3 regions of the Micrococcus sp. iso_239 genome follow, and region 3 is predicted to be linked to each of the others. Evidence: predicted binding sites of a transcription regulator. Region 3 holds the regulator's gene; each other region holds the start of a gene.
What was found. The regulator HrcA, encoded in region 3, represses chaperone genes, less so after heat shock. The targets are predictions, from matches to a motif close to TTNGCACTCGNNNNNNNCGAGTGCNAA.
Positions count from the first base shown of each region.

Region 1: a site for HrcA is predicted at 7,978-8,004, ahead of groL (chaperonin GroEL). Genes of this name have one in related genera too.
Region 2: a site for HrcA is predicted at 5,571-5,597, ahead of groES (co-chaperone GroES). Genes of this name have one in related genera too.

Region 1 covers NZ_CM149672.1:383,413-393,762, forward strand. Annotated here, with positions in the region: gene AC0VX2_RS01740 (DUF4032 domain-containing protein) at 1-455, opposite strand, end outside; gene AC0VX2_RS01745 (thioredoxin domain-containing protein) at 563-1,435, shown strand; tRNA gene AC0VX2_RS01750 (tRNA-Thr) at 1,555-1,631, shown strand; gene AC0VX2_RS01755 (S8 family peptidase) at 1,908-3,359, shown strand; tRNA gene AC0VX2_RS01760 (tRNA-Val) at 3,559-3,632, shown strand; gene AC0VX2_RS01765 (threonine/serine exporter family protein) at 3,799-5,721, shown strand; gene AC0VX2_RS01770 (uracil-DNA glycosylase) at 5,735-6,412, opposite strand; gene AC0VX2_RS01775 (DUF3263 domain-containing protein) at 6,449-6,793, shown strand; gene AC0VX2_RS01780 (LytR C-terminal domain-containing protein) at 6,797-7,819, shown strand; gene groL (chaperonin GroEL) at 8,138-9,769, shown strand; gene AC0VX2_RS01790 (DUF4031 domain-containing protein) at 9,880-10,350, opposite strand, start outside.
Region 2 covers NZ_CM149672.1:1,832,058-1,842,407, forward strand. Annotated here, with positions in the region: gene AC0VX2_RS08470 (dicarboxylate/amino acid:cation symporter) at 1-1,303, shown strand, start outside; gene AC0VX2_RS08475 (BCCT family transporter) at 1,305-3,260, opposite strand; gene groL (chaperonin GroEL) at 3,382-4,989, opposite strand; gene groES (co-chaperone GroES) at 5,098-5,394, opposite strand; gene AC0VX2_RS08490 (hypothetical protein) at 6,029-7,006, shown strand; gene AC0VX2_RS08495 (iron ABC transporter ATP-binding protein) at 7,212-7,967, opposite strand; gene AC0VX2_RS08500 (iron chelate uptake ABC transporter family permease subunit) at 7,964-9,052, opposite strand; gene AC0VX2_RS08505 (ABC transporter permease) at 9,045-10,103, opposite strand; gene AC0VX2_RS08510 (siderophore ABC transporter substrate-binding protein) at 10,100-10,350, opposite strand, start outside.
Region 3 covers NZ_CM149672.1:1,293,237-1,301,386, forward strand. Annotated here, with positions in the region: gene ybeY (rRNA maturation RNase YbeY) at 1-163, opposite strand, end outside; gene AC0VX2_RS06025 (PhoH family protein) at 153-1,190, opposite strand; gene AC0VX2_RS06030 (16S rRNA (uracil(1498)-N(3))-methyltransferase) at 1,267-2,028, opposite strand; gene dnaJ (molecular chaperone DnaJ) at 2,025-3,158, opposite strand; gene hrcA (heat-inducible transcriptional repressor HrcA) at 3,234-4,244, opposite strand; gene AC0VX2_RS06045 (DUF3097 family protein) at 4,418-5,278, shown strand; gene AC0VX2_RS06050 (DUF4870 domain-containing protein) at 5,373-5,792, shown strand; gene hemW (radical SAM family heme chaperone HemW) at 5,808-7,088, opposite strand; gene lepA (translation elongation factor 4) at 7,089-8,150, opposite strand, start outside.

The DNA of each region.
Region 1 (10,350 bases), 910 kb from region 3:
GTCGCCAGCGCGTCCATGAGCCGCACGAGGGTGCGGCGCTCGAGGCGCTCCGAGAACACGGCGCGGTACGGCAGGGAGAAGCGCAGGTGCCGGGTCACGAGGGCGGCGGGCAGGGGCGTGCCGTCGTCCTCCGTGCGTCCGGTGACCACGGCCACCGGCACCACCGACGGCGCCGGGCTCCGCTCGAGCCGGCGCAGCAGCCGGTACTCGCGGAACGCGAGTTCTTCGGTGGTCTCCTTCACCGCCACGATGCCCCCGCCCACCCGGGCGAAGCGCACCACGTGACGGGAGATGCCCCGCGGCAGGGCCGCCAGCACCTCACGCGGCCACGTCTCGAGGGGGAGCGCCCAGGGCAGGGCGAGCAGAGACGTCGCCGGGTCCTCGGTCGCGTCCCCCGACGGGGCGCCCGTGATGGTCAGTCGATCGACGGGGGAGGGGGTCTCGGCGGTGTCCATGGTCACGATCCTTTCAGACAGGGCCGCTATGCTCGCCTGGCGCGGCGCGCCCGCTGCCCGCCGGCTCCGGTGCTCGACCCGGACCGACTGCCCCACGAGGAGGACCCTTGGCCCGGAACACGTCAGGCTCGCACACCTCGGCGACGGACGCTCGTGCGCGTGCCCGCCAGATCCAGGAGGAGCAGCGCAGGAAGGACAGTCGCCGCCGCACCGGCGTCATCTGGGGCTCGGTCCTCGCGGTGGTGCTCGTGATCGGCCTCGTCGTCGCGTTCGTGCTCAACCGCAACGGCGACGACGCCGCGGCCGCCGGCCCCATCCCCGCCGTGGCGAACGAGCAGGGCGGCATCGAGTTGACCTCGGCCACGGACCTGGCGGAGGGCGCGGGAGAACGCGAGGTCGACCCCTCGAAGATCGAGGTGCCGAAGCAGGCCGCGAGCTCTCAGCCCGAGACCCTGCCGAACACCGAGGCCCGTGGTGACGGTGAGCCGACGCGGATCGTGCTCTACGCGGACTTCAACTGCGTGCACTGCGCGGACTTCGAGTCCACCAACGGGGACCAGATCGAGCAGTGGCTCGAGCAGGGCCAGGTCACGGTCGAGTACCGGATGGTGGACTACCTGAGCGCCCCGAACAACCAGAACTACTCGGCCCGCGCCGCCAACGCCGCGTACTGCGTGGCGGACCAGAAGCCCGAGGCCTACAACGGCTTCGTGTCCGCCCTGTTCGCCGCCTACGACGAGCACCAGGGCAAGGGCCTGGACAACGCGGCGCTCACGCAGCTCGCGCAGGAGCACGGCGCGGACATCGCCTCCTGCGTCGAGGACGGCACGTTCCGCTCCGCGGTCGAGCACACCACCCGCCAGGCGCGCGTCGCCGGTGTGGCCGGCACTCCCACCGTGTTCGTGGACGGGAAGAACTGGGCCCTCGACGGCGAGGACAAGACCTTCGCCGATTGGGCGGGCGCCAAGATCGCCGGCTGACCCGGCTGACCCGTCGCCGAGGTCCGCGGGGCGTCCCCACGCAGGGGGCGCCCCGCGCCGTCCGCCCGGGCCTTGTACGCTGAAAGGGCCGGCCGCGGCGCCCCGGGCGCCGGCCGCAGGCCTCCTTAGCTCAGCTGGCCAGAGCAGCTGCCTTGTAAACAGCAGGTCGCCGGTTCGAATCCGGCAGGGGGCTCCACCCCACCGCGGGCCCGACGGCGCCGCGCACCTCCGCCGGGAGGGCGCGGCGCCGTCGTCGTGTCCGGCGCGGGCCGACGCTGGGGCGCCGCTGTGCGCGCCCGTGGCCATCCGCCGGGCTTGGCTGGCGGATCCGCCAGAGATGCCTCGACCATCCGCCAGACTTCGACCCTGGGCCTCGTCGTGACGGAATCGTGACCTTACCGTGATCCCAGTCACCCCGGCCCGAGCCCCTCGGGCACCCGCGTCCGGTGGCCCAGAACTCCGAGGAGATCCCGTGCAGTCCTCCCCACTCCGCAGCACCCGCCGCCGCATCGGCGCCCTCGTGGCCGGCGCCGTCCTCGCCGGCGGGACCCTGACCTCGTCCCCCGCGCTCGCGGCCCCCTCCGGCGACGCCCCCGCCGCACCGGCAGCCACCCCGACCGCCGCCTCGCCCCTGGCGGCGGCGCAGGTCGAGGACCCGAACGCCGACGGCTACGACTCCTTCATCGTCACCTACAAGGAGACCGCCGCCACCGCCCACGCGAAGGGCCGAGCCAACGCCTGGGGCAAGGCCGCGAAGGAGGCCGGCGTCTCCGTGAAGGAGCTGCGTGAGACCGCGCTCGGCTCCCGCGTGGTCAAGGCGGACCGCAAGCTGGATCAGGCCGAGTCCGCGAAGTTCATGGCCGACCTGAAGGCCTCCGGGGCGGTCGAGGCCGTGGAGCCGGACGCCATCCTCACCGCCACCGGCCTGAGCCCCGTGGACGCCCTCTACTCGCAGCAGTGGGGCTTCACCGGCACCCACGGCATGCGGGTCCCCGGGGCGTGGGACCGCACGACGGGCTCCGGTGCGACCGTGGCCGTCATCGACACCGGCATCACCTCCCACCCGGACCTCGACCGCAACGTCGTGCCCGGCTACGACTTCATCTCCGACGGCAGGGCGGCGCGCGACGGCGGGGGCCGCGACTCCAACCCGCGCGACGAGGGCGACTGGTACGCCGCTGGCGAGTGCGGCACCGCCGGTGCCTCCGACTCCTCGTGGCACGGCACCCACGTGGCGGGCACCGTCGCGGCCGTGGCCGACTCCCAGGGTGTCGTCGGCGTGGCCCCGAACGCGAAGATCCAGCCCATCCGCGTGCTCGGCAAGTGCGGCGGTTCGCTGTCCGACATCGCCGACGCGGTCGTGTGGGCCGCCGGCGGCACCGTGGCGGGCGTGCCGGCCAACCCGAACCCGGCGGACGTCATCAACATGTCCCTCGGCGGCTCCGGCACGTGCGGCACCACCTACCAGAACGCGATCAACGCGGCCGTCTCCCGCGGCGTGCCCGTCGTCGTGGCGGCGGGCAACGAGAACCAGCCCGCCGCCAACGTGCGCCCGGCCAACTGCCGGAACACCATCGTGGTGGCCGCCTCCACCTCGCAGGGCGCCCGCGCCTCGTTCTCGAACTACGGCTCCGCCGTGGACGTGACCGCCCCGGGCGCGAACATCATCTCGACCGTGAACAACGGCGCCACCACCCCGACGACGGCCGGCCACGCCGCCTACAACGGCACCTCGATGGCCACCCCGCACGTCGCGGGCCTGGCCGCCCTGCTGCTGGCCGAGCGGCCGAGCCTCACCCCGGCCCAGGTCGAGTCCACCCTCAGGTCCACGGCCCGCTCCATGCCGGTGACCTGCTCCGCGGGCTGCGGCGCCGGCCTGGCGGACGCCGCCAGGGCGGTCTCCTCCCTCGGTGGCAGCTCCTGACCGGAGCCCGCCCGGGCGCCGGGACCTCGTTGGTCGCCCAGGGCGGTTTCGAGCCCGGCGCCACGCTGACCGACGCCTGACGTGCTCGTCGGCTCTCGATGGCCGCTCCGCCGTGCGCGGGGTGGCCGTCGCCCGGGTGGACAGGCGGCGCCGCCTGAGGTATCGTTTTTCGAGTTGTCACCCCCATGGGGCGACGCCTGGATCTTTAGCTCAGTTGGTTAGAGCGTTCGCTTCACACGCGAGAGGTCGCTGGTTCGAGTCCAGTAAGATCCACCGCAGCAGGGCCCTCCTCCGGGAGGGCCCTTTCGCGTCCCCGGGCCGCGGTGCCGACGGCCCCGGCGGGGGAGGTGCCGGCGTGGTTGGATGGACGCGTCGGCGGGGCTCGGCCCACCGCCGTGGCGCGTCCAGCGCCCGCACACGGAAGGAGAGGGTGAGCCGCATGGAGCAGGAGGGCACCCAGGAGCCGGCGCGGTTCGACCCCCTCATCGCGGAGCCCCCGGCCGTCCCCACGCTCATCCCCGTGCTGCGCCCGGCCGGTGCCGAGGACGCCGCCGCTGTCGGCGACCTCGCGCTCGACCCGGAGGACCCCGGCCTGCTCGACCTCGACCCGGCGGAGTCGGCCCACCCGGCCGCGGTCGCCGTCGAGCCGACGGAGCCGCTGCCGCCCGTGGTCCGCCCCGCCGCCGCCGATCCGGCCCCGGCGCCGGCGCCGGAGCCGGAGCCGGAGGAATCGGCCGAGCCGGACGCGGAGACGCTGCCGGAGCCGGCCGCGGACGCGCCCCTGACCGAGCCGCCGCTGTCCGAGCAGGTGCCCACCTCCGTCCTGGCCCCCGCGGAGGCCGACGGCGCCCTGCCCGCCCCGGACGTGATCCCCGCGCCGGACATCACCGTCCCGGACCCGGTGGTCCCCGTGGGCCCGCCCGAGAAGCGCGGGCGTCGGCGCGGCCGGCGCTCCCGCGAGGTCTTCGTCGAGAACCTGCCGACGCAGGCGCTCGTGCTGGCCGACCGCCTGCACTCCTCGCCGTACGGGCGCCGCATGCGCTCCACGCTGCAGCAGCGCCGCGCGGAGGCGCAGGCCCTCGAGGCCCGCACCACCCTGGACTTCGCCCTCAAGCTGGGTGAGACCATGTTCAGCTTCGGCGCGGCCTCGCTGGACGTGGAGACCTCGATCATCGTGGCCACACAGGCCTACGGGATCCTCGAGACCGAGGTGGACCTGACCAACCAGTCCATCTCCCTGAACTACGCGCCCGACTCCTCACGCGGCGAGGCACCGTTCACCCTCCAGCGGGTGGTCCGCTCGTCCTCGGTGAACTTCGAGGGGCTCGTGGCCGTCCACCGGCTGGTCGAGGAGATCGCCGCGGGCGAGGTGGACCGGGCCGAGGCCCAGCGCCGGCTCGTGGAGATCCGGCATCAGCCCAAGCCGTTCCCCGCCGTCTTCGAGGTCCTCTTCTCCGGCGTGTTCGTGGCCTGCTTCGTGCCGTTCATCGGGGGGACCTGGACGGGTGCGGCCCTGGGCATGGTCTCCACCTGGCTGGTCTTCTGGCTCAAGATCCAGGCGGACAAGGCGCGCTTCCCGGAGATCTTCTCCACCATGTTCGGGGCGATCACGGCCACGGTGATCGCGCTGATGGCCCACGCCCTCGACCTGCCGGTCAACCCGGCGCTGGTGATCGCCGGCGGCATCATGATGCTCCTGCCCACGGCGAGGTTCGTCACCGCGGTGCAGGACGCCATCCACGGCTTCCCGGTGACCGCGGCGGGCCGCTTCCTCTCCGCGCTGCTCGTGTTCGCCGGCGTGATGGCCGGGATCATGATCGCCGTGGGCATCGGGGATCTCGTGGGATTCGAACAGCTGGACCTGGCCGAGGCGGGGACGCTGAGCTATCCGCCGCTGCTGCTGCTGGGCCTCGTGGTGGCCGCGGGCATGGCGGACGCGGTGGTGGAGCAGTCGCGGTGGCCGCAGATCCTGGCCTGCGGTCTCGTGTCCGGGGCCGGCTTCGGCGCGTACCTGGCCGCGCAGCAGGTCGGGGTCAGCGACCGGCTGGTGCCCGCGGTCGCCGCGGCGGCGGTCGGGTTCCTCGGCCGCCTGGTGGCCCAGCGGCTCGCGGCCCCGGCGCTCGTGATCGTCCTGCCGTCCATGCTGTTCCTGCTTCCCGGCCTCACCATGTTCCGGTCCGTCTACGGGTTCACCGTGGAGACCGGGGCCACGCTGCTGGGCGTCGAGGGACTGTTCAACGCCGCGGTCATCGTCGTGGCGATCGCGGCCGGCGTCGCCTTCGGCAACACCCTGGCCAAGCCGATCACCGACCGGATGGGCACGCTGCTGCCCACCGAACTCGTGATGCACCAGCGCGGCTGACCGGCGGCCCGGCTCAGTCGGGCAGGCGCCAGTCCACCGGGGCCGCGCCGGCCGCCTCGAGGAGCCGGTTCACCCGGCTGAAGGGCCGGGAGCCGAAGAACCCGCGGTGGGCGCTCAGGGGAGAGGGATGCGGGGACTCCACGACGCCGGCCCCCGCCGCCGTCAGCAGCGGCGCCATGCGCCGCGCGTCGGCTCCCCACAGCAGCCCCACGAGCGGGGTGCCGCGCGCGCAGAGAGCTCGCACCGCGGCCTCCGTGATCTGCTCCCAGCCGAGGCCGCGGTGGCTGCCGGGTGCGCCGGCCCGCACGCTGAGGGCGCGGTTCAGCAGCAGCACGCCCTGGTCCGTCCACGCGGAGAGGTCGCCGTGGGCGGGCGGGGTGATGCCGAGGTCGTCGTGCAGCTCCCGGTGGATGTTGGCCAGGGAGCGGGGCAGCGGCCTCACGTGGCGGTCCACCGCGAAGCTCAGGCCGATCGGATGGCCCGGCGTCGGGTAGGGGTCCTGGCCCAGCACGAGGACGCGGACGTCCGCGAACGACTGGCGGAACGCCCGCAGGATGTGCTCCGGTGCGGGCAGCACCTGCTCTCCGCCCGCCCGGCGGGCCCGCAGCCGCTCGCCGACCTGCTCGAACGCGGCGGCCTGCGGGGCGAGGGCCGCCTCCCAGCCCGGATCCAGGGGCGCGATGAACTCCATGCCCCGAGGGTAGACCGGGTGGGTACAGTGGCCGCCATGTCCCACCCCACGCCCGTCTCGCCCGATCCGGCCCCGGACGAGGGTGCCCGCGCGCGGGCGCGGCGGGACGAGCTGACGGACCTGGAGCGTGCGGTCCTGGACCTGGAGGCCGCCACCTGGCGGTACGGCGGGGCCAAGGACCACGCCGTCCGTGAGCGTCTGGGGCTGTCTCCGACCGCCTATTATCAGGTGTTGAACGGATTGCTGGACCGTGAGGCCGCCCTGGCCTACCGACCCCTGCTGGTCACGCGGCTGCTGCGCAAGCGCGGCACCCGCAGCCGGGCCCGGAGGGGGCCCGCGGATCCGGCGCCGTCCACGCCCGCTTCCCGCCAGGAGAACTGACCCATGGCCTACCAGCCCGACCGCTTCGACGAGGTCCCCGAGTACACGGACCAGCGCGGCGCGCACCGCGAGTCCTTCGCCGTCGCCGGCGCGACCGCCACGGGCGGGGGTCGCCGCCTGAGCCCGCTGCTCTGGGTGGCCGGCCTCGTCCTGCTCGCCGGCCTGTTCGTGGGCGTCGTCCTGCCGTGGCTCACCGGCGACCGCTCCGAGCCCGTCGCCGCCGAGAGCTCGACGACGGCCCCGGCTGCCGCGCCGTCGACGTCGGCGTCGTCCGTGTCCTCCTCGGCGTCCTCCGCGTCGGCGTCGACTGCGTCCGCGACCGAGTCCGCCACCCCGTCCGAGGACGCGGTGGAGGCGTCCCGTTCCGCGGCCGCGGCCGAGTCCTCGCGGGCGGCGCAGGAGGCGGCTGCCGCCGAGGCCGCCGAGTCGTCCCAGGCTGCCGCGTCGTCCCGGGCCGCCGCGGAGGCACAGGCGGCGGAGGCCTCGCGTTCCGAAGCCGCCGCGCAGTCCGCCGAGGCGTCCCGTGCCGCCGCCGAGGCACAGGCGGCGGAGGCCTCGCGTTCCGAGGCCGCCGCGCAGTCCGCAGAGGCGTCCCGGTCGGCGGCGGCCGTCCAGGCGGCGGAGTCCTCGCGCGCCGCCGCGTCCCGTTCGGCCGCCGCGGCGGAGGCCTCGCGCTCGCAGTCCGCGGCCGCGTCGAGCTCTCGTGCGGCCGCGCAGTCTGCGGCCGCGTCGAGCTCTCGTGCAGCCGCGCAGTCCGCGGCCGTGCGCGGCACCCACGTCACCGTGTACAACGCGACCCGCACCCAGGGCCTCGCCGCCTCCTACGCGCAGCGGCTCACGGGCGCCGGCTACACCTCGGTGGACGCGAAGAACTGGAGCGGCTACGGCATCCAGTCCTCCACCGTCCTGTACAACGGCTCGGCCAACAAGGCCGCCGCCGAGGCGGTCGGCAAGGAGCTCGGCTTCCCGGTCATGCAGACCCCGAACCTGCAGGTGAACGGTATCGCGGTGGTCGTCACCAGCTGATCCGCCCGTCGTGCGGCCGTGCCGGCCGCGCACCCTTTCCGGCCCCCGGCGGGGCGCCTTCCGAGGCGTTCTGCCGGGGGCCGTCCGCCGTCCGCGGAAGGGCGGGCCCCGCACTGCGGACCCTTTGCACTCTCCCGGTGCGAGTGCTCATAATGGGGTTAGCACTCCGAAGGCGCGACTGCCAGCCGTACCCCGGTCGGTCCGGCGCCGTGGAGGAGGACCTGTCCACCGGTGAGGCCCCCAGGGGCCGTCCGTCGCGGGCATCGGCGCGGGTCAGCCACCAGAAGTAGGAAGCCGACGTCCAGAAAGGACCTGCACATGGCCAAGACCATCGCATTCGACGAAGAGGCCCGCCGCGGCCTGGAGAAGGGCCTGAACACCCTGGCCGACGCCGTGAAGGTGACCCTCGGCCCCCGCGGCCGCAACGTGGTGCTGGAGAAGAAGTGGGGCGCCCCCACCATCACCAACGACGGCGTCTCCATCGCCAAGGAGATCGAGCTCGAGGACCCGTACGAGAAGATCGGCGCGGAGCTCGTCAAGGAGGTCGCCAAGAAGACCGACGACGTCGCCGGCGACGGCACCACCACCGCCACCGTGCTGGCCCAGGCGCTGGTCCGCGAGGGCCTGCGCAACGTGGCCGCGGGCGCCGACCCGCTGTCCCTGAAGCGCGGCATCGAGAAGGCCGTGGAGGCCGTCACCTCTGAGCTGCTCTCCGCCTCCCGCGAGATCGAGACCAAGGACCAGATCGCGGCCACCGCCTCGATCTCCGCCGCGGACAAGCAGATCGGCTCCCTCATCGCCGAGGCCCTGGACAAGGTCGGCAAGGAGGGCGTCATCACCGTCGAGGAGTCCAACACCTTCGGCCTCGAGCTCGAGCTCACCGAGGGCATGCGCTTCGACAAGGGCTACATCTCCGGTTACTTCGTGACCGACGCGGACCGCCAGGAGGCCGTCCTCGAGGATCCCTACATCCTCATCGTCAACTCGAAGATCTCCTCCGTGAAGGACATGGTGGCGATCCTCGAGAAGGTCATGCAGTCGGGCAAGCCGCTGCTGATCATCGCCGAGGACGTCGAGGGCGAGGCCCTGGCCACCCTCGTGGTCAACAAGATCCGCGGCACCTTCAAGTCCGTGGCCGTGAAGGCCCCGGGCTTCGGTGACCGCCGCAAGGCCATGCTCGCCGACATCGCCATCCTCACCGGCGGCCAGGTCATCTCCTCCGAGGTGGGCCTGTCCCTGGAGAACGCCACCCTCGACCTGCTGGGCTCCGCCCGCAAGGTGGTCATCACCAAGGACGAGACCACCATCGTGGAGGGTGGCGGCGACGCCGAGCAGATCGCCGGCCGCGTGGCCCAGATCCGCTCCGAGATCGAGAACACCGACTCGGACTACGATCGCGAGAAGCTGCAGGAGCGCCTCGCCAAGCTGGCCGGCGGCGTGGCCGTCATCAAGGCCGGCGCGGCCACCGAGGTGGAGCTCAAGGAGCGTAAGCACCGCATCGAGGACGCCGTGCGCAACGCCAAGGCCGCGGTGGAGGAGGGCATCGTCGCCGGCGGCGGCGTGGCCCTGATCCAGGCCGGCGCCAAGGCGTTCGGCGGCCTGCAGCTCGAGGGCGACGAGGCCACCGGCGCGAACATCGTGAAGGTCGCCATCGAGGCCCCGCTGAAGCAGATCGCCTTCAACGCGGGCCTGGAGCCCGGCGTCGTGGCGGACAAGGTCAAGACCCTCGACGACGGTCACGGCCTGAACGCCGCCACCGGCGAGTACGAGGACCTGCTGGCCGCCGGCATCAACGACCCGGTGAAGGTGACCCGCTCGGCCCTGCAGAACGCCGCGTCCATCGCGGGCCTGTTCCTGACCACCGAGGCCGTCGTCGCGGACAAGCCCGAGAAGGCCGCCGCCGGCGCCGAGGGCATGGACCCGATGGGCGGCATGGGCGGCATGATGTGATCAGCCGCTGAGCCGGCCCGGCCCGTTCGGGCGCCCAGCCTGCGAGGCCCGTCTCCCCGTCCGGGGAGGCGGGCCTCGCCGCGTCCGGGGCCGGCACCGGGGCGCCCCGCTCAGGCCGACAGCGCGGCTCGTTCCGCCGCCAGGTTGCGGCGGGCGGCGGCCTCCCAGCGCGTTCGGCCGGGCGCGGTCCGATACAGCCGCTCGGCGTCCAGCAGGGCGTCCAGCACCGCGCCGCGACCGCGGGCCCAGTCCGCGTCGGACACGTGCGCGTAGTCCTGCCGGACCGCGGCCACGTAGCGGGCGTAGGCCTCGGGGGAGCGGCCGAGGACCTCGAGGTCCGCGTCCGAGAGCACCGCCCCGGCCGCGTCGTGCGGGGCGGGGTCGTGGGCGGCGGTGAGCAACACGAGGCGCGCCACCTCGTCGACGACGTCGGCCGGCACCGCCAGCCGCGGGTCGGTGAGCACGTCCCGGGCCAGGGCGGCCGAGTCCGCCTCGTCCTGGCCGGCGGGCGCGGTGGGGTCCCCGGCGTAGACGGCGTCGTGGAACCACGCGGCCAGGCGGACCGCACGCGGATCCGGCCC
Region 2 (10,350 bases), 540 kb from region 3:
GGGGCACACCTCCGAGCACCCGACCTGGCTCGGCGAGACGCTGGCCACCGTCGGCAGCATCTACATCAGCCTGCTGAAGGCCACGGTCGTCCCGCTGGTCTTCTTCGCCGTCGTCGCCTCCATCGCCAACCTGGCCCAGGTGACCAACGCGGCCCGCCTGGCCGCCAAGACCCTGCTGTGGTTCGCCATCACGAGCCTGATCGCGGTGCTCATCGGCCTCGCCGTCGGCGTCGTGCTGCAGCCGGGCGTGGGCACCGGCCAGACCGCGCCGGCGTCGTACCAGGCCAAGGACGTCGGCTGGCTCGACTTCCTGACCTCCCTGGTGCCGGCGAACTTCCTCGGCCTGACCGTCAAGACCACGGCGGGCGAGGACGGCGCGCTCGCCTCCTCCCCCACGTTCAACGTGCTGCAGATCCTCGTGATCGCGATCGTCGTGGGCGTGGCCGCGCTCAAGGTCGGCGAGAAGGCCGCCCCGTTCCTCACGTTCTCCCGCTCGGTGCTCGCGATCATCCAGAAGCTGCTGTGGTGGATCATCCGCCTGGCCCCGATCGGCACCATCGGCCTGCTGGGCAACGCCGTGGCCTCGTACGGCTGGTCCACGATGGGCACGCTGGCCAAGTTCGTGGTGGCGATCTACGTGGGCCTGGCCCTCGTGATGCTCGTGGTGTACCCGGTGCTGGCGCGCCTGCACGGGCTCTCCGTCAAGCAGTTCTTCACCGGCGTGTGGCCGGCGTTCCAGCTCGGCTTCGTCTCCCGCTCCTCCCTCGGCACGCTGCCCGTCACCCAGCGGGTGGCCGAGCGCAACTTCGGCGTGCCCACCGGCTACGCCTCCTTCGCCGTCCCGCTGGGCGCCACCACCAAGATGGACGGCTGCGCCGCGATCTACCCGGCCGTGGCCGCCGTGTTCATCGCCCAGTTCTACGGGATCGACATGAGCCTGAGCCAGTACGCCCTCGTGGCACTCGTGTCCGTGCTGGGCTCGGCCGCGACCGCCGGCACCACCGGCGCCACCGTGATGCTCACGCTCACGCTGTCCACCGCCGGGCTGCCCCTCGAGGGCATGGCCCTGCTCCTGGCCGTCGACCCGATCGTGGACATGGGCCGCACCGCCCTCAACGTGTCCGGCCAGGCCCTCATCCCCGCGCTCGTGGCCTCCCAGGAGGGCATCCTCGACCGGGACCGCTACGACGCCCCGCGCGGCGACATCTTCGGCGAGGACGAGGAGGAGATCGTCGAGGCCCGCGCCCACGCGACCGCCGACTCCCGCGCCGAGCTCGTCGGCACCCCGGAGCCGCGCGCCTGAGTCAGCGACCGGACGGGCCCGCTCCGGCGGGTCCGTCCGCGCCGGCCCCGTCCCCCTCGTCCAGGTACTCGCCCAGCACGTAGTCGTAGTCCACGGGGTTCCCGTCCTCGTCCGTGCGGCGGTACCAGTCGGTGATCTCCGCGGCGGTGGAGTCGAACCCCTCGCCGGCCGCGTACCAGCTGCCCGGCGGGGTGCGCTCCACCGTGAACGCGAAGTCGTCCCCGTACTCCACCAGGCCCCGCACCGTCGCCTTCTCGACGGCGGCCCGCTGGTACCGGTCACGGATCGCGAAGGGGTCGTTGGCCAGTTCGCGCTGGAGTGCGACCGCCATGAGGACGAGCACCACGGTGAACGGCAGCGCCGTGATGGTGATGAGGTTCTGCAGGCCGGTGAGCGCGGTGTCGCCGCCGGTCAGCAGCATCACAACGGCGATGCCCGCCATGCACAGTGCCCAGAACACCGTGATCGTGCGGCGCGGGGCCGGGGCGCCGCGCTGCGAGAGCTGCGAGTTCACAATCGAGGCGGAGTCCGCCGTCGTGATGAAGAAGACCGCCAGCATGACGATCACGACCGGGGCCACCAGCCCGCCGCCGGGCAGCTGGTCCAGGACCACCCAGAAGATCTCCGCCGGCGCGGGCAGCGAGGCGGCCGTGCCGTCCGGCGCCACGGAGCCCTGCGTCCGCTGCAGCCAGATGGTGGTGCCGCCGATGATCGTGAACGCGCCGACGATCACCGCGGCCGGGATGAACAGGGCGCCGAGGACGTACTGGCGGATGGTCCGACCCTTCGAGATCTTCGCCATGAACACGCCCACGAACGGGGCCCAGCTGACCCACCACGCCCAGTAGAAGATCGTCCAGCTGGAGAGGAACTCCTGCATGTCCTCCCCCTGGGCCATCGAGGCGCCGAGGGCGTCCGGGGCGGAGGAGACGTAGTCCATCAGGACGCCGGGCACGGTGTTCAGCAGGAACGCCGTCGGGCCGACGACGAAGAAGAACAGCGCCAGGCCGAGGGCGAGCAGCATGTTGATGTTGGACAGCCACCGGATGCCGCGGGCCACACCGGACACCGCCGAGAAGATGGTGCCGATCGTGAGCACCACGATGATCCCCAGCGCCACCGTGTTCCCCGGCGCCGACCAGCCCGAGACGATCTCCACGCCGCGGCCGATCTGCAGGGCGCCGATGCCCAGCGAGGCCGCCGTGCCGAACAGTGTGGCGATGATCGCGAGCCCGTCGATCAGGCGCGCGCCGACGGAGTCGCTGCGCTGGGAGTCGCCGAACAGCGGCGCGATGATCGAGCTCATCAGCGGCACCCGGCCCCGGCGGTAGGACACGTAGCCGACCGACAGGCCGACGACCGCGTAGATCGCCCACGCGTTCACGCCCCAGTGCAGCGCGGCCTGGGCCAGCGCGCCCGTCACCGCCTCCTCGCTCCCCGCCTCGTACGCCCCCGGGCGCGGGGCCAGGTAGTAGGTCAGCGGCTCGTACGGGCCGAAGAAGATGATGCCGATGCCGATGCCGGCCGCGAAGAGCATGGCCGACCAGCTCGCCGTGGAGTACTCCGGCTTCTCCCCGTCCAGGCCCAGCGGGATCTCGCCGTACCGAGAGAACGCCAGGGCCAGCAGGAACACCACCATCCCGATGGCCAGCAGGGCGAACAGCCAGCCGGCGTGGACCATCACCCAGTCGAGGGCCGCGCTCGAGACGGCCAGCACGGCGTCCGGCTGCAGCACGCCCCACACCACGAAGCCGACCACCAGCAGGCCGACGACGGCGAGGATCACCCGGTCCACGCCGTAGCGCACCCGGCGGTCCTCCACGGACACGCCCGGCACGAGGGCCGGGTGGATGCCGTGCGGATAGGAGAACTCGCGGACGAAGCGGCGCAGCCGTGGCCGGGCCGGGGTCCGGGTCGTGTGGGACCCGGTGGGACGGGGCGGCGTGGGTGTGTCCATGGGGACACCATAGGGGGCGCGCCGGACGGCGGTCGTCTCCCGCCCGCACGACGACGGCCCCTCACCCGGGCGGGCGAGGGGCCGTCGTCGTCGGCCGGCCGCGTCAGGGCCGACGGAGGGGTCAGTGCTGGTGGCCGGCCTCGTCCTCCTCGGCGGGCTTGTCCGCCACGAGGGTCTCGGTGGTCAGCACGAGGGCCGCGATGGAGGCGGCGTTGGCCAGCGCGGAGCGGGTCACCTTGACCGGGTCGATCACGCCGTCGGCGATCAGGTCGCCGTAGACGCCGGTCTTCGCGTTGAAGCCGTGGTTCGGCTCCAGCTCGGCGACCTTGGAGACCACCACGTAGCCGTCCTCGCCCGCGTTCTGGGCGATCCAGCGCAGCGGCTGCTTCAGGGCCTTGCGGACGATGTCCACGCCCACGGCGGCGTCGCCGGTCAGGGCCTGGACGTTGGCGTCGGTGTCGAGCACGCTCAGCGCGTTGATGAGCGCGGTGCCCCCGCCGGCCACGATGCCCTCCTCGAGGGCGGCGCGGGTCGAGGACACGGCGTCCTCGATGCGGTGCTTGCGCTCCTTGAGCTCCACCTCGGTGGCGGCGCCCACGCGGATCACGCCGATGCCGCCGGAGAGCTTGGCGAGGCGCTCCTGGAGCTTCTCGCGGTCCCAGTCGGAGTCGGTCGCGGCGGACTCGGCCTTGATCTGGGCGACCCGGGCCTCGACGTCCTCGGCCGCACCGCCGCCGTCGACGATGGTGGTCTCGTCCTTGGTGACGGTGATGCGGCGGGCGGAGCCGAGCACGTCCAGGTCGGCCTGCTCGAGCTTCATGCCGAGGTCCGGGGAGACGACCTGGGCGCCGGTGAGGATCGCGATGTCCTGCATCATGGCCTTGCGGCGGTCGCCGAAGCCCGGGGCCTTGACGGCCACGACGTTCAGGGTGCCGCGGATCTTGTTCACCACGAGGGTGGACAGGGCCTCGCCCTCGATGTCCTCGGCGATCACGAACAGCGGCTTGTTGGCCTGCAGGACCTTCTCCAGCAGGGGCAGCAGCTCCTGTACGTTGGAGATCTTGCCCGAGTTGATCAGGACGTAGGCGTCCTCGAGCACGGCCTCCTGACGCTCGGCGTCGGTGACCATGTACGGGGACAGGAAGCCCTTGTCGAACTGCATGCCCTCGGTGACGTCCAGCTCGGTGGAGGTCGTGGAGGACTCCTCGATGGTGATGACGCCGTCGGTGCCGACCGTGTCGAACGCGCGGGCCAGCAGCTCGCCGACCTCGTCGTTCTGGGCCGAGATGGCGGCCACGTGGGCCACCTCCTGGCCCTCGACCGGGCGGGCGTTCTCCTGCAGGCGCCGCTCGACGGCGGCCACGGCCACCTCGATGCCCTTCTTGACCTCGCCCGGCGCGGCGCCGGCGGCGACCTGGCGCATGCCCTCGTTCACGAGCGCCTGGGCCAGCACGGTGGCGGTGGTGGTGCCGTCGCCCGCGATGTCGTTGGTCTTGGTGGCGACCTCCTTGGCGAGCTGGGCGCCCATGTTCTCGTACGGGTCCTCCAGCTCCACCTCACGGGCGATCGTGACGCCGTCGTTGGTGATGGTGGGGGCGCCCCACGCCTTGTCGAGCACCACGTTGCGGCCCTTGGGGCCGAGGGTGACCTTGACGGTGTCGGCGAGCTTGTCGATGCCGGCCTGGAGGGCGCGGCGTGCGTCGTCGTTGAAAGCCAGCTGCTTGGCCATGACGGACGCTCCTTTCGTTCAGGGAGTCAGGGGGTGCGGGGACGCGAGGGGCCCGGGGCGCGCGCACCGGTGCGGTGCGCGCCGCTCACCGGGCCCGTCGCGGCGGGGTCACTTGGTGACGACGGCCAGCACGTCGCGGGCGGAGAGCACCAGGTACTCCTCGCCGCCGACCTTGACCTCGGTGCCGCCGTACTTGGAGTACAGCACGACGTCACCCTCGGCGACGTCGACGGGCACGCGGTTGCCGTTCTCGGCGACCCGGCCCGGGCCCACGGCCACGACCTGGCCCTCCTGCGGCTTCTCCTTGGCGGTGTCCGGGATCACGAGGCCCGACGCGGTGGTCTGCTCGGCCTCCAGGGGGCGGACAACGATGCGATCCTCGAGGGGCTTGATGGAGACAGACATGCTGCACACTCCTTCTTCGTCGACATGCGGCTCCGGCGGGCTCGCCGGTCCGCTGATGCTGTGGTCTGCGGGTGCGCCACGGGCGTCAGACCCTCCGTCGTCGCGGTGCCGGACGGTCCACCTCGGGCATTGGCACCCGGTACCCCCGAGTGCCAGTCCTGACTCTACTCCGGGTTCTGGCACTCCTTCAACATGAGTGCCAGCCGTGTCCCCGCCGTCCGCCGCGGGCGGAGGCGTGGGGCGCGGTGCGGTGGGATGCCGTGGGGCGGCGGGCGGGGCGGGTTCCGGGCCCAAGAGCACGCGGAGTGGTCACGACTGCGGCCCGCAACCTGTCCCTCCCCCACTCCCCGCCCTCCCCCCTCCCCCCTCCGTGGGCAGAAACCGCACCCCCGCCCATCGCGTGGGCAGCATCCGCAGGTTTTCGGTCTCCGTGGGCAGAAGCGCCCTCTCTTCTGCCCACGGATGTTGCGTGGGCGGAACTCCTCGCAGTTCTGCCCACCGAGCCATGACGACGTCGTCCCGGCGGGACAACCGGCCGCCGCCGAGTCCTGCACAGCCGGCCCACCCCGCGCCGGTGTGCACAGACACGCGGCCCGCCCGGCCGTCGTCGGGCCGACCGCGTCAAGGTCGACCCATGTCCTTCGCCCCCGATCTCCCCCTCGTCCCCGTCTTCACCACCCGCGACGTGCTCGAACGCGGTCTGCCGCCCAGCCGGGTGCGGCGGTCCGACGTCCTCCGCCTCGCCCGCGGCATCCACCGTCGCCGTGACATGCCGCTGCGCACCTGGGAGTCGGCTGGGCTCCCGCCGCCGCACCACGGGGTCGGCCTCGACCTGCTGACCGCCCTCCTGCGGTCCCGTCCCGACGCCGTTCTCTCCCACGAGACGGCGGCGCACCTCCACGGCCTCCCGCTTCCCCCGGGCGGGGCCACGCGACGCGCCGCCGTCGAGATCACGTTGCACCGCGGCACCGCACGGGCGCGGATCCCCGGCGTCATGGAGCACCGCAGACCCCTGCCCGCCGGCCACGTCACCTCCGTGCTCGGGCTACGGGTGACGACGCCGGAACGGACCTGGCTCGATCTGTGCTCGATCGGCCACCCCTGGGACGAGGCATCCCTCGTGTCGGCGGGTGACCACCTGGTCCGTCACCCCTGGTCCCCGCGCGGCCGGCGGCCTCCCATCACCACGGTCACCGCGCTGCACGAGGCGATGCGGCCGCTCGGGCGGTTCGTCGGAAGACCGCGGGCGACGGCGGCGCTCGAGCGCGTACGGGTGGGTGCCGACTCGCCGCAGGAGACCCGGCTGAGGCTGGCGCTCGTCGAGGCGGGGCTGGGCGAGCCGACGCTGCAGCACGTGTTCGACCCCGGGCGGCGGGACGCCCCCGAGGCCGATCTGTGGTTCGAGGACTGCCGGCTCGTCCTCCAGTACGACGGCGAGGTGCACCGGAGTGCCGAGCAACACGCCCGGGACGCCCGGCGAGACCAGTACTACGCGGAGCGTGGGCAGATGACCCTGCACGTCACGGGCCGGGACGTCGGCGAGGGATATGCGCGGGTGATCGAGGCCGTCCTCAGACGACGGGCACAGGTCTCGAACGGCTGGGATGCCTGACGTCGTCGTCGCGTATGGCCCTGCCGTCCATGCGCAGGGGTTCCGTGGGCAGAAGCGAGGGTGCTTCTGCCCACGGAACCTGGAAACACGCGGGTTCTGCCCCCGGAAGGCGAGACCCGGCGGGTTCTGCCCACGGAACGCTCGCGTCGGCCGGGCACCCGACCCCCGCCCGGACCGACCCGGGCCGGCCTCACCGTCGCCCCGCTCAGTAGTACACGGCCAGCGGCCCGTGCGGTCCGTCCACCACGCTGCAGGGGGTCTTGAAGATCCGCTCCAGCACCTCAGGGCGCAGGATCTCGGCCGGGGTGCCGGTCTCCACCACCTGGCCGTCGCCCATGGCCACGATCCGGTCGGCGTAGTGGGCGGCGAAGTTGATGTCGTGCAGCACGATCACCACGGTCCGGCCCAGCTCGTCGGCCGCCCGACGCAGCTGCTGCATCATCTGCACCGAGTGCTGCATGTCCAGGTTGTTCAGCGGCTCGTCCAGCAGCACGTACTCGGTGTTCTGCGCCAGCACCATCGCCACGTACGCCCGCTGCCGCTGGCCGCCCGAGAGCTGGTCGAGGTACCGGTTCTCGAACGGGCCGAGGTTGAGGAAGTCGATCGCGTCGGACACGTGCCGCTCGTCCTCCAGGGTCAGCCGGCCGCGCGTGTACGGGTAGCGCCCGAACCCCACGAGCTGCCGCACGGTCAGCCGCGTCACGAAGTGGTTCTCCTGCCGCAGGATGGACAGGGTCTGCGCGATCTTCCGGGACGGCGTCGTGGTGATGTCGTGCCCGCCCACGGCGATCGTCCCGGCGTCGGCGTCCTGCAGCCGGCCGATCATCGTCAGCAGCGTGGACTTGCCCGCCCCGTTGGGCCCCACGAGCGCGGTCACTCCCCCGGCCTGGATGTCCAGGTCCACGGGTCCGATGCACACCTCATCGCTGTGGCGCTTCACCACGCCGCGCAGCTCGATCACAGACGTCCCTTTCTCATCACGACGACCAGGAAGGTGATGCCGCCGATCAGCTCGATGACCACCGTGACCGCACCCCCCGCGTAGAACACGTGCCGCAGCACGAAGTAGGCGCTCGTGAGCACCGCGTACCCGGCCAGCGCCGCCACCGGGAGGATGAACCGGTGGTCGTGGGTGTCGACGAGGCTGTACGCCAGCGTCGCCACGAGGAAGCCGAGGAACGTCATCGGGCCCACGAGCGCGGTGGTCATGGCCATCAGCACGGAGACCAGCAGCAGCGTCACCATGAGCTCGCGCCGGTGGTGCAGGCCCAGGTTGGTCGCGGCGTCGGCGCCGAGCGCCACCGTGTTCAGGCGGCGGGAGCGCAGCCACAGCAGCGCGCACACGACGACGGCGATGGGCGCGGCGATCGCCACGTACTCGGTCCGGGCGTTGGAGATGTTGCCGAAGAGCCGCGCGCTCAGCAGGTCGAACGAGTTCGGGTCCAGCAGTCGCTGCATGAACGTGCTCAGCGCGGCCAGCCCGCCGCCCAGCACCACGCCCACGAGCAGCATCAGATGGACGCTGCCGTAGGGCCGGGAGAGCAGCCACGAGTACAGGGCCGTCGCCAGCGCCACCATGAGCGCGGCCTGGGCGAGGAACGGCCCCACCCCGGTCAGCACCGCGACGCCGGCGGCTCCCAGCACGTACACGGCGACGGTCGACACGGCCGTGTAGAGCGCCTCGAACCCCATGATCGAGGGCGTGATGATGCGGTTGCCCGTCACCGTGTGGAAGGTGACGGTCGCGAAGGAGTGGCACAGCGCCACGATGCCGATCACGCCCAGGGACTCCACGCGCATCCGCGCGATCATCCAGAACGCGCGCGAACCGGGTTCGGCCTCGTTGCCCCACAGCAGGATCCCGGCGGTGGAGAGCACGGCGACGGCGGCCAGCACGGCGACGACGACCGCATACCTCCGGCGGTCGGCGGCGGTGACGAACGCGCCGGACCGGCGCGGGGCGTCGGCCTCGACGGGCCCGGCCGCGGTGGCGCCACCGGGCGGGGCGGGGATGCGACCCGGGGCGGTCGCGAGCGGCTCAGCCATGCTTGGCCTGCCTCAGCAGCAGGGCGAGGAACACGATCGCGCCCACGAGGCCCAGGATCAGCGAGATGGGCACCTCGAACGGGGCGATCACGGTGCGCCCGATCAGGTCGCAGACGATCACGATCCACACGCCGACCATGACCACCCAGGGCAGGTTCGTCCGCAGGTTGTCGCCGCGCACCATGGACACGAGGTTGGGGACCACGAGCCCCAGGAACGGGAGGGCCCCGATCACCACGGTGACCACGCCGGTGGCCACGGCCACCATGGCCACGCCGGTGAGGATCACGGCGCCGTAGTTGAGGCCGACGTTCGTGGCGACGTCCTTGCCGAGGCCGGCCACGGTGAAGCGGTCCGCGATGACGAAGACCGCCACGCACACGATCAGCACGAGGAAGAGCAGCTCATACCGGCCGCGGACCACGGAGGTGAACGAGCCCGCGAACCACGCGCCCACCTGCTGCAGCATGTCCGTCTGGAGGGCGAGGAACGTCGACGCGGCGCCCACGACGGCGCCGAGCATGATGCCCACGATCGGCACGATGAGGGAGGACTGCAGGCGCACCCGCCGCAGGAAGAGGAAGAAGACGAGGGTGCCGACGAAGGCGAAGAGGATGGCCCCGACCATCCGGGTCACCAGGCCCGCACCCGGCACGAGCACCATGGTCACCAGCAGGCCGAGGCCGGCCCACTCGGTGGTGCCCGTGGTGCTGGGCTCCACGAAGCGGTTCTGCGTCATGAGCTGCATGATCAGCCCGCACATCGCCATCGAGGCGCCGGCCAGCACGAGGGCGACCGTGCGCGGCACGCGCGTGATGGCGAACATCTCGCGTCCGCCCTCCGCGCCGACGTCGTACACGCCCACGAACAGCGAGACCACGACGAGGGCCGCGGTCACCACGACGCCGACCAGCAGCGGCCAGGTGCGCTGCCAGCGGGTGCGCTCGGGCCGCAGGACGGCGGGCGGGACCCAGCACACGCGGTCGCCCCGCCCCGGCTCCTCGAGCCGGGGCGGGGCGTCGGCGACGTGGTGACGCACGTCGAGAGTCACTGCGCGCCTTCGAAGGCCTTCGCGAGGTCCTCCATGACGGTGGTGTGGTTCTGGATGTCCTCGGCGACGTAGAAGTCGGCGGGCAGGTACACGATGTTGCCCTCCTTCACCGCGGTCACGTCCTGGAGGGCCTCGGAGCGCTCGATCAGCTCGGCGGCGGTGGCGTTCTCCTCGCCGATGGCGGCGTCGCGGTCCATGACGATCAGCCAGTCCGGGTTCGACTTCGCGATGGCCTCGACGGAGATGT
Region 3 (8,150 bases):
TCCACTCCTCGTGCAGCTCGGCCATGCGTACGGCGTCCACGACGGTCACGGCCGTCTCGGCGCGCTCGTGGACGTGCAGGCGCGCGTACACGTGCCGGGCCATGCGCAGCAGCGCGTCCTCGGGGACCTCGATCCCCGACTCGTTCAGGATCTCAACGGCCACGACGGGCCCCTCCTCGCTTCTGGGACCGCTCCGCGGGGCCGCGGGCGGCGTCGTAGGCGTCCACGATGGCGCTCACCAGCGAGTGCCGGACCACGTCCGAGGAGTCGAAGCGGACCATCTCCAGGCCCTCGATCCCCTCGAGCACCTCGACGGCCTGGGCCAGGCCGGACTGGGTGCCGCGCGGCAGGTCCACCTGCGAGGTGTCGCCCGTGACGACCATGCGGGCACCGAAGCCGAGGCGGGTCAGGAACATCTTCATCTGCTCGCCGGTGGTGTTCTGGGCCTCGTCGAGGATCACGAACGCGTCGTTCAGGGTGCGGCCGCGCATGTACGCCAGCGGGGCGACCTCGATGGTCCCGGCCTCCATCAGCCGCGGGATCGACTCGGGCTCGATCATGTCGTGCAGCGCGTCGTACAGAGGGCGCAGGTACGGGTCGATCTTCTCGGAGAGCCCGCCGGGCAGGAAGCCGAGCCGCTCGCCGGCCTCGACGGCCGGGCGGGTGAGGATGATGCGGTTGACCTCCTTGGCCTGCAGCGCCTGCACGGCCTTGGCCATGGCCAGGTAGGTCTTGCCGGTGCCGGCCGGGCCGATGCCGAAGACGACGGTGGAGCGGTCGATCGCCTCCACGTAGTCCTGCTGGTGCAGGGTCTTCGCGCGGATGCGGCGGCCCCGGCCCGAGAGGATCGAGTCCAGGTGCAGCTGACCCGCGCCGCGCCCGGTGGCGGCGTCGCGGACGTGGTGGACGACCTGGCCCATCACCTCGGGGGTGACGGCCTGGTCGCGGCGGGCGATCGAGCGCAGGTCCTCGACGACGCGCCGCACCGAGGCCACGTCGGCCACCGGCCCGGCCAGGTCCAGCCGCTGGTCGCGGACCGTGACGTCCACGGTGGGGAACACGCCGCCGAGGATCCGCAGCAGGGCGTCCTGCGGTCCGAGCGTGCGGACCATGAGGTCGGCGGTCTCGAACGCGACCCCCTCGTGCGCGGTGGCGGGCGGGGTCGGGGTCGTGGGGGGCACGGTCACGATGGGGCGGATCACCTCGGGGTCGTGGGGGCGGGACGTCCCGTCCAGTCTAGGCGTCGGCGCGTCGTCCTGCCGGGGCTCACCAGCGGCCGAGCCGGTGCTGGAGCACGGCGAGGGCGGCGGGGCCGGCCGTGGAGGCGCGCAGCACGTGCGGGCCGAGCCGCACCGGCACGGCCCCCGCGGCCACGCAGGCCTCGAGCTCGGCCGGGCCGATCCCGCCCTCGGGGCCCACGACGACGGCGATCTCGGCGGCCGCGGAGAGTCGCTCCACGGGCACCGCGGACACCCCGTGCTCCGCGTCCTCGTGCAGCACGAGGACGAGCCGGCCGCCGTCGTCGTCCCGGACCAGCCCGGCGACCGCCGTCCCGGAGACGTGGTCTCGGACCGCGGGCACCCGGGCGCGACGCGCCTGCTTGGCGGCCGCGCGGGCCGTGTCCGCCCACTTCTGGCGGGCCTTGGCGGCCTTGGGGCCCTTCCAGCGGACGATCGAGCGCTCCGCCTCCCAGGGCACCACGGCGTCCACGCCGAGCTCGACGGCGGCCTGGACCGCCATGAGGTCCCGGTCGCCCTTGGCGAGGGCCTGGACGAGCACGAGCGCCGGGGTGGGCGCCGGCTCCTCCGCCACCGCGTCCAGCCGCACGGACACCGCGTCCGGGGCGGCCGCGAGCACGGTGCCGTGGCCGAGCGTGCCCGACCCGTCGGCCAGGAGCACGGCCTCCCCGGGGGCCAGGCGCATGGCCGCGGCGGCGTGCCGGGCCTCGGGGCCGCCGAAGACGACCTCCGCGCCGGCGCTCGCACCGGCCAGGGTGCCCGGTTCGAGGTGGAACAGGGGGGCGGTCACAGGTTCCTCAGGTTCTCCCGCAGCCGGGCGAACATGCCCTTGGCCTGGGGTGCGCCGTGCACGACCTCCTCGCCGCGCACCTCGGCCAGGCGCTCCAGGAGCTGGCGCTGCTCGTCGTCCAGGTCGGTGGGCGTGGTGACCACCACGTCCACCTTGAGGTCGCCACGGCCCTGCCCGCGCAGGCGGCCGACGCCCAGGCCGTGGAGGACCTCGACGTGGCCGGACTGCACGCCCGGGTCCAGGCTGACGGACTGCTTGCCGTCCAGGGTGTCCAGCGTGACGGTGGTGCCCAGGGCCGCGGCGGCCATGGGGACGGTCACGGTGGTGGCCAGGTGGTCGCCCTCGCGGCGGAAGGTCTCGTCCGGGCGGACCGCGATCTCCACGTAGAGGTCCCCGTTCGGGCCGCCGCCCGGGCCGGCCTCACCGCGGCCGGCGAGGTGGATGCGGGTGCCGTCGTCCACGCCCGCGGGGATGCGCAGGGTCAGCGGCGTCCGGGTGCGGACGCGGCCCTGCCCGTCGCACTCGTGGCAGGGCGTCGGGATGACGGTGCCGAACCCCTGGCAGGCGGGGCAGGCCTCGGTGGCCATGACGGTGCCCAGCAGCGACCGCACGGGGCGCTGGATCATGCCGTGGCCGTGGCAGGTCTGGCAGGTCTCCGGCTGGGTGCCGGGCTCGCAGCACGAGCCCTCGCACCGATCGCAGCGCACGGCCGTGTCCAGCTCGATCGTCTGCTCGCCGCCGAAGACGGCGTCGCGCAGGTCGATCCGCGCGGTCACCAGGGCGTCCTGACCGCGGCGGGCGCGGCTGGCGGGGCCGCCGCGGCCGCCCTGGCCGGCGGCGTTCATGAAGGTCTCGAAGATGTCGGCGAAGCCCCCGAAGCCGCCCGCCCCGCCGAAGCCGCCCGGGAAGCCGGCCTGGCCGTTCTCATTGCCCGTCGTGTCGTAGGCCCGACGCCGTCCCTCGTCCGAGAGCACCTCGTAGGCGTGGGAGATGCGCTTGAACTGCTCGGCCGCCTCCGGGTCGGGGTTGACGTCCGGGTGGTGGGTGCGCGCGAGCTTGCGGTAGGCGCGGCGGATCTCCTCGGTGCTGGCGTCACGGCTGACGCCGAGCGTCTCGTAGTGGTCGGTCACGGTGGGGATTCCTCTCGGGGAGAGCGGGACGTGGGGCGATGCGGGACGGGGCCCGCCAGGACGCGCGGAGGCGCGTCAGGTGGTCAGGATGCGGGAGAGATAGCGGGCGATCGCCCGGACGGCGGCCATGGTGCCCGGGTAGTCCATCCGGGTCGGACCGATGACGCCGACCTTCGCCACGGCGCCGGGGCCGTAGGCGGCCGCGACCACCGAGGTGTCCGCGAGCGATCCGGCGTTCTCGGACCCGATCCGCACGGACACCCCGTGGGCGTCCTGCTCCATCTCCGTGAGCAGGCGCAGCAGCACCACCTGCTCCTCGAGCGCCTCCAGGATCGGCCCGATGGACGCGCCGAAGTCCCCCGGGGAGCGGGCCAGGTTGGCGGTGCCGGCCAGCACGATGCGGTCCTGCCGGCCGGCCTCGAGCAGGTCGTGGACGGCCGCGGCCACGAGGGCGGCGGACTGCCGGTGCTCCGGGCGGACCCGGGTGACGACGTCGTCCACCACGGTGGCCGCCTGCACCGGACCGAGCCCCAGCAGGGCGTCCAGCAGGAGGCCGCGGAGCACGGACAGCTCCGCCTCCTCGACCGGACGGTCCAGCACGGCGTGCCGCTGGTCCACCCGTCCCGTGGACAGGATGAGGACCACGAGCACGCGCGTGGGTGTGAGGGAGACCAGTTCGAGGTGGCGGATCGTGGAGCCGTCCTCGTGGGGGAACTGCGCGACGGCGACCTGCTGGGTCAGCTGGGCCAGGAGGCGCACCGTGGACTCCATCATGTGCTCGGTGTCCGTCTCCGGGTCCAGCAGGGTCCGCACGGCCCGGCGCTCGGCCGGGGACAGCGGCTTCACCTCGGAGAGGCGGTCGACGAACACGCGGTAGCCCTTGTCCGTGGGGACGCGCCCGGCGGAGGTGTGCGGGGCCACGATGAGGCCCTCCTCCTCGAGCGCAGCCATGTCGTTGCGCACGGTCGCGGAGGACACGCCCAGGGCGTGCCGTTCCACGAGCGCCTTGGAGCCCACGGGCTCGCGCAGCGCCACGTAGTCCTCCACGATCGCCTGGAGCACCTGCAGGCGGCGGGGCTGCTCCAACATCTCGGTCCTCCTCTGGTCCGTCGGGATCCGGGGCGACCCCGGAGGTGCCCCTGGCTGGCACTCCGGCGGGTCAAGTGCCAATGCTACCGTCCGACCCGGGGGACGACCCGACCGGCCCGCACGGCTTCGCTCACGGTGATCGCCCGCCCCCGTTGCTACCGTGCTCTCCCATGGACTGGAGCAGCTGGGGCCCCGCGGGCCACGACGACCTGACGCGCCGCCCCGCCCGGACCGTCCCCGATGTGCCCGCCACCCCCGGCACGGTGGTCGAGGACGTGGCCTCCGGGTTCACCGGGGCCGTGATCGGCATCGAGCGCTCCGGCGGCGTGCACGTGGTGGTCCTGGAGGACCGCCGCGGCGTGCGCCGCGGCTTCCCCCTCGGCGGCGGCTTCTGGATCGACGGCGAGCCCGTGACCCTGGTCCCCCCGACCGCCGCGGCCCCGGCGGCGCCGGCCCGCACCGCCTCCGGCTCGCGACGGGTCGAGGGGGCGCGGGCCCGCACCGCCCGCGCCTCTCGCATCTGGGTGGAGGGCGTGCACGACGCCGAGCTGGTGGAGAAGGTGTGGGGCGAGGACCTGCGCCTCGAGGGCATCGTCGTGGAGCCCCTGCACGGCGTGGATGACCTCGCCGGGGCGATCCGTGCGTTCGCCCCCGGTCCGCGGCGCCGGCTCGGGATCCTCGTGGACCATCTCGTCACCGGGTCCAAGGAGGAGCGCCTCGCGGCCGAGGCCATGCGGGTGCCGGGGGCCGCGGGCAACGTGCTCATCCTCGGTCACCCCTACGTGGACGTCTGGCAGGTCATCAAGCCCTCCGTCCTCGGCATCCCCGCGTGGCCCGTCGTGCCGAAGGGGCAGGACTGGAAGACGGGGATCCTGCGGGGACTGGGCTGGCCGCACGGGAGCAAGGAGGCCACGGGGCTGGGGTGGAAGCGGCTGCTCTCCCACGTCACCACGTACGCGGACCTCGAGCCGTCCCTGCTGGGCCGCGTGGAGGAGCTCATCGACTTCCTCACCGCCGCACCCGAGCACTGATCTCGGCGCGGCCCCCGCCCGCCCGCGCTATGCTGGCCCATGCCCTGCGCCCGGTCCCCGGCGCGCGGGTCCCGCGATCCAGGAGGAGCCCCTCGTGAACACCCGCGCGCAGCCCGACGCCGGCCGCACCGGCCACGGCCCGCCCGCCTGGCTCGTCTCGGCCGGCGGCCGCGGCGCCCCGCTCACGGCGAAGCAGGACCGTGACCGCGCGGCGCTGGCCCACCTCAGTCTGGCGTTCGGCGTGCTCGGCCCGCTGGTCGTGTGGCTGCTCTACCGCGACCGCGGCCCGTTCACCTCGCAGGAGTCGCGCGAGGCCCTGAACTTCTCCGGGCCGCCCACGCTCATCACGCTCCTGTTCTTCTTCCTGTCCCTGCTGCCGGTGGTCGGCCCGATCTTCGCGATCCTCGGCGCGCTCACGTGGGCCGCCATGGCGGCCTACGGCGTGATGGGCGCCTCGCACGTGTCCAAGGGCCGTCCGTTCCGGTACCCGTTCAACCTGCGCATCCTGCGCTGACCCGGGGCCGGCCGGTCAGAAGCCGGCCAGCGCCCGGACGATCGCGTCGTTGAGCAGCCGCCCCTCGAGCGTGGGGACGATGCGCCCGTCGACGGCGGCGCGCCCGTCCAGCAGGCCCGCGGCGATGAGTTCGGCGATCGCCCCACGGATCCGCGCGGCCTCCCCCGGCGTCTCCGAGACGAGCTCCGCGGTCGGGAGCCCGCCCACCGTGCGCACCGCGAGCATGATGCGCTCGAGGCGCCGCGCGTCGGCGTCGGGCCGCTCGCGGCCGACGGCGGGGGTGACCCCCGTGGCCAGCCGCTGCGCGTAGGCGGCGGGGTGTTTGGCGTTCCAGAACCGGACCCCGGCGAGGTGCGAGTGCGCACCCGGGCCGATCCCCCACCAGTCCTGGTCCTCCCAGTACGCCACGTTGTGCCGCGCACGGTGGACGCCGGAGCCCTGCGGGTCGCGCGCCCAGTTGGACACCTCGTACCAGCGGTAGCCGGCGGCGCCGAGCAGCTCCTCGGCGAGCAGGTACTTGTCCGCCTGGTCGTCGGGGTCCACGTCCGCCACCTCGCCGCGGGCCACCTGGGCCCCGAGCTTGGTGCCCTCCTCCACGATCAGCGAGTACGCGCTCACGTGGTCCGGGGCCAGGGCGACGGCGGCCTCGAGCGTGGCCCGCCAGTCGGCGGGGGACTCCCCCGCGGTCCCGTAGATCAGGTCCAGGGACACCTCCAGGCCGGCCTCGCGGGCCGCGGCGACGGCGGCGGGGACGGACTCGGGCCGATGGGTGCGCTCGAGCGTGGCGAGCACGTGCGGCATCGCGGACTGCATGCCCAGGGAGAGACGGGTGAAGCCGCCGGCCGCGAGCTGGCGGGCGTACTCCGGGGTGATCGTGTCCGGGTTGGCCTCGGTGGTCACCTCCGCGCCGGGCGCGATCCCGAACCGGTCCACCGCCGCCTGGAGGATGCGCACGAGGTCCGCGGCCGGCAGGAGCGTGGGCGTGCCGCCGCCGAAGAACACCGTGTGCAGCGGGCGGGCGGGCACGTCCGAGGACGCGAGCACGTCCGCGGCGAAGTCCAGCTCCGCGACCGCCGACTCCCAGTAGTCGCCGCGACCCGCGCCGGGGCCGAGGTCGACGGCCGTGTACGTGTTGAAGTCGCAGTAGCCGCAGCGCACCGTGCAGAACGGCACGTGGACGTACAGGCTGAAGGTGCGCGCCGCGCCGTCGCGGGCGGCCGCGCGCACCCGCTGCCCGACGTCGGCCGGCAGCCGGCCGTCGTCGGGGACGGGCTCGCCGAGGGGCAGGGCGGGCACTTACTTCCTCGCGGCCTGGTCGGCGACGGCGCCGTCCGAGGACAGGGCGGCGATGAAGGCCTCCTGCGGGACCTCGACCCGGCCGACCATCTTCATGCGCTTCTTGCCCTCCTTCTGCTTCTCGAGCAGCTTGCGCTTGCGGGAGATGTCGCCGCCGTAGCACTTGGAGAGCACGTCCTTGCGGATCGCGCGGATGTTCTCGCGGGCGATGATGCGCGAGCCGATGGCGGCCTGGATCGGCACCTCGTACTGCTGGCGCGGGATCAGCTCCTTGAGCTTGCCCGTCATCATCACGCCGTACGCGTAGGCGTTGTCCCTGTGGGTGATGGAGGAGAACGCGTCCACCTGTTCGCCCTGGAGCAGGATGTCCACCTTGACGAGGTCGGCGACCTGGTCGCCGTCGGCCTTCCAGTCCAGCGAGGCGTACCCCTTGGTGCGGGACTTGAGCTGGTCGAAGAAGTCGAACACGATCTCGGCCAGGGGGATCCAGTAGCGGATCTCCACGCGTTCCTCGGAGAGGTAGTCCATGCCCTTGAGGTTGCCGCGCTTGGCCTGGCACAGCTCCATGACGGCGCCGATGAACTCCGCCGGCACGATGATCGTGGCCGAGGCCATGGGCTCGCGCACCTCGAGGATCTTGCCCTCGGGGAACTCGGAGGGGTTGGTCACGGTGACGACCTCACGGTCCTCCCGGGTGACCTCGTAGACCACGTTGGGCGCGGTGGAGATGAGGTCGAGGTCGAACTCGCGCTCGAGACGCTCGCGCACGATCTCCAGATGCAGCAGACCGAGGAAGCCGACGCGGAAGCCGAAGCCCAGCGCGACCGAGGTCTCCGGCTCGTAGACGAGCGCGGCGTCGTTGAGCTTGAGCTTGTCCAGGGCGTCACGCAGCACGGGATAGTCCGAGCCGTCGATGGGATACAGGCCCGAGAACACCATGGGCTTGGGGTCCTCGTAGCCACCCAGGGACTGCTCCGCCGGGTGGGCGTGGTTGGTGACCGTGTCGCCCACCTTGGACTGACGCACGTCCTTCACGCCGGTGATGAGGTAGCCCACCTCGCC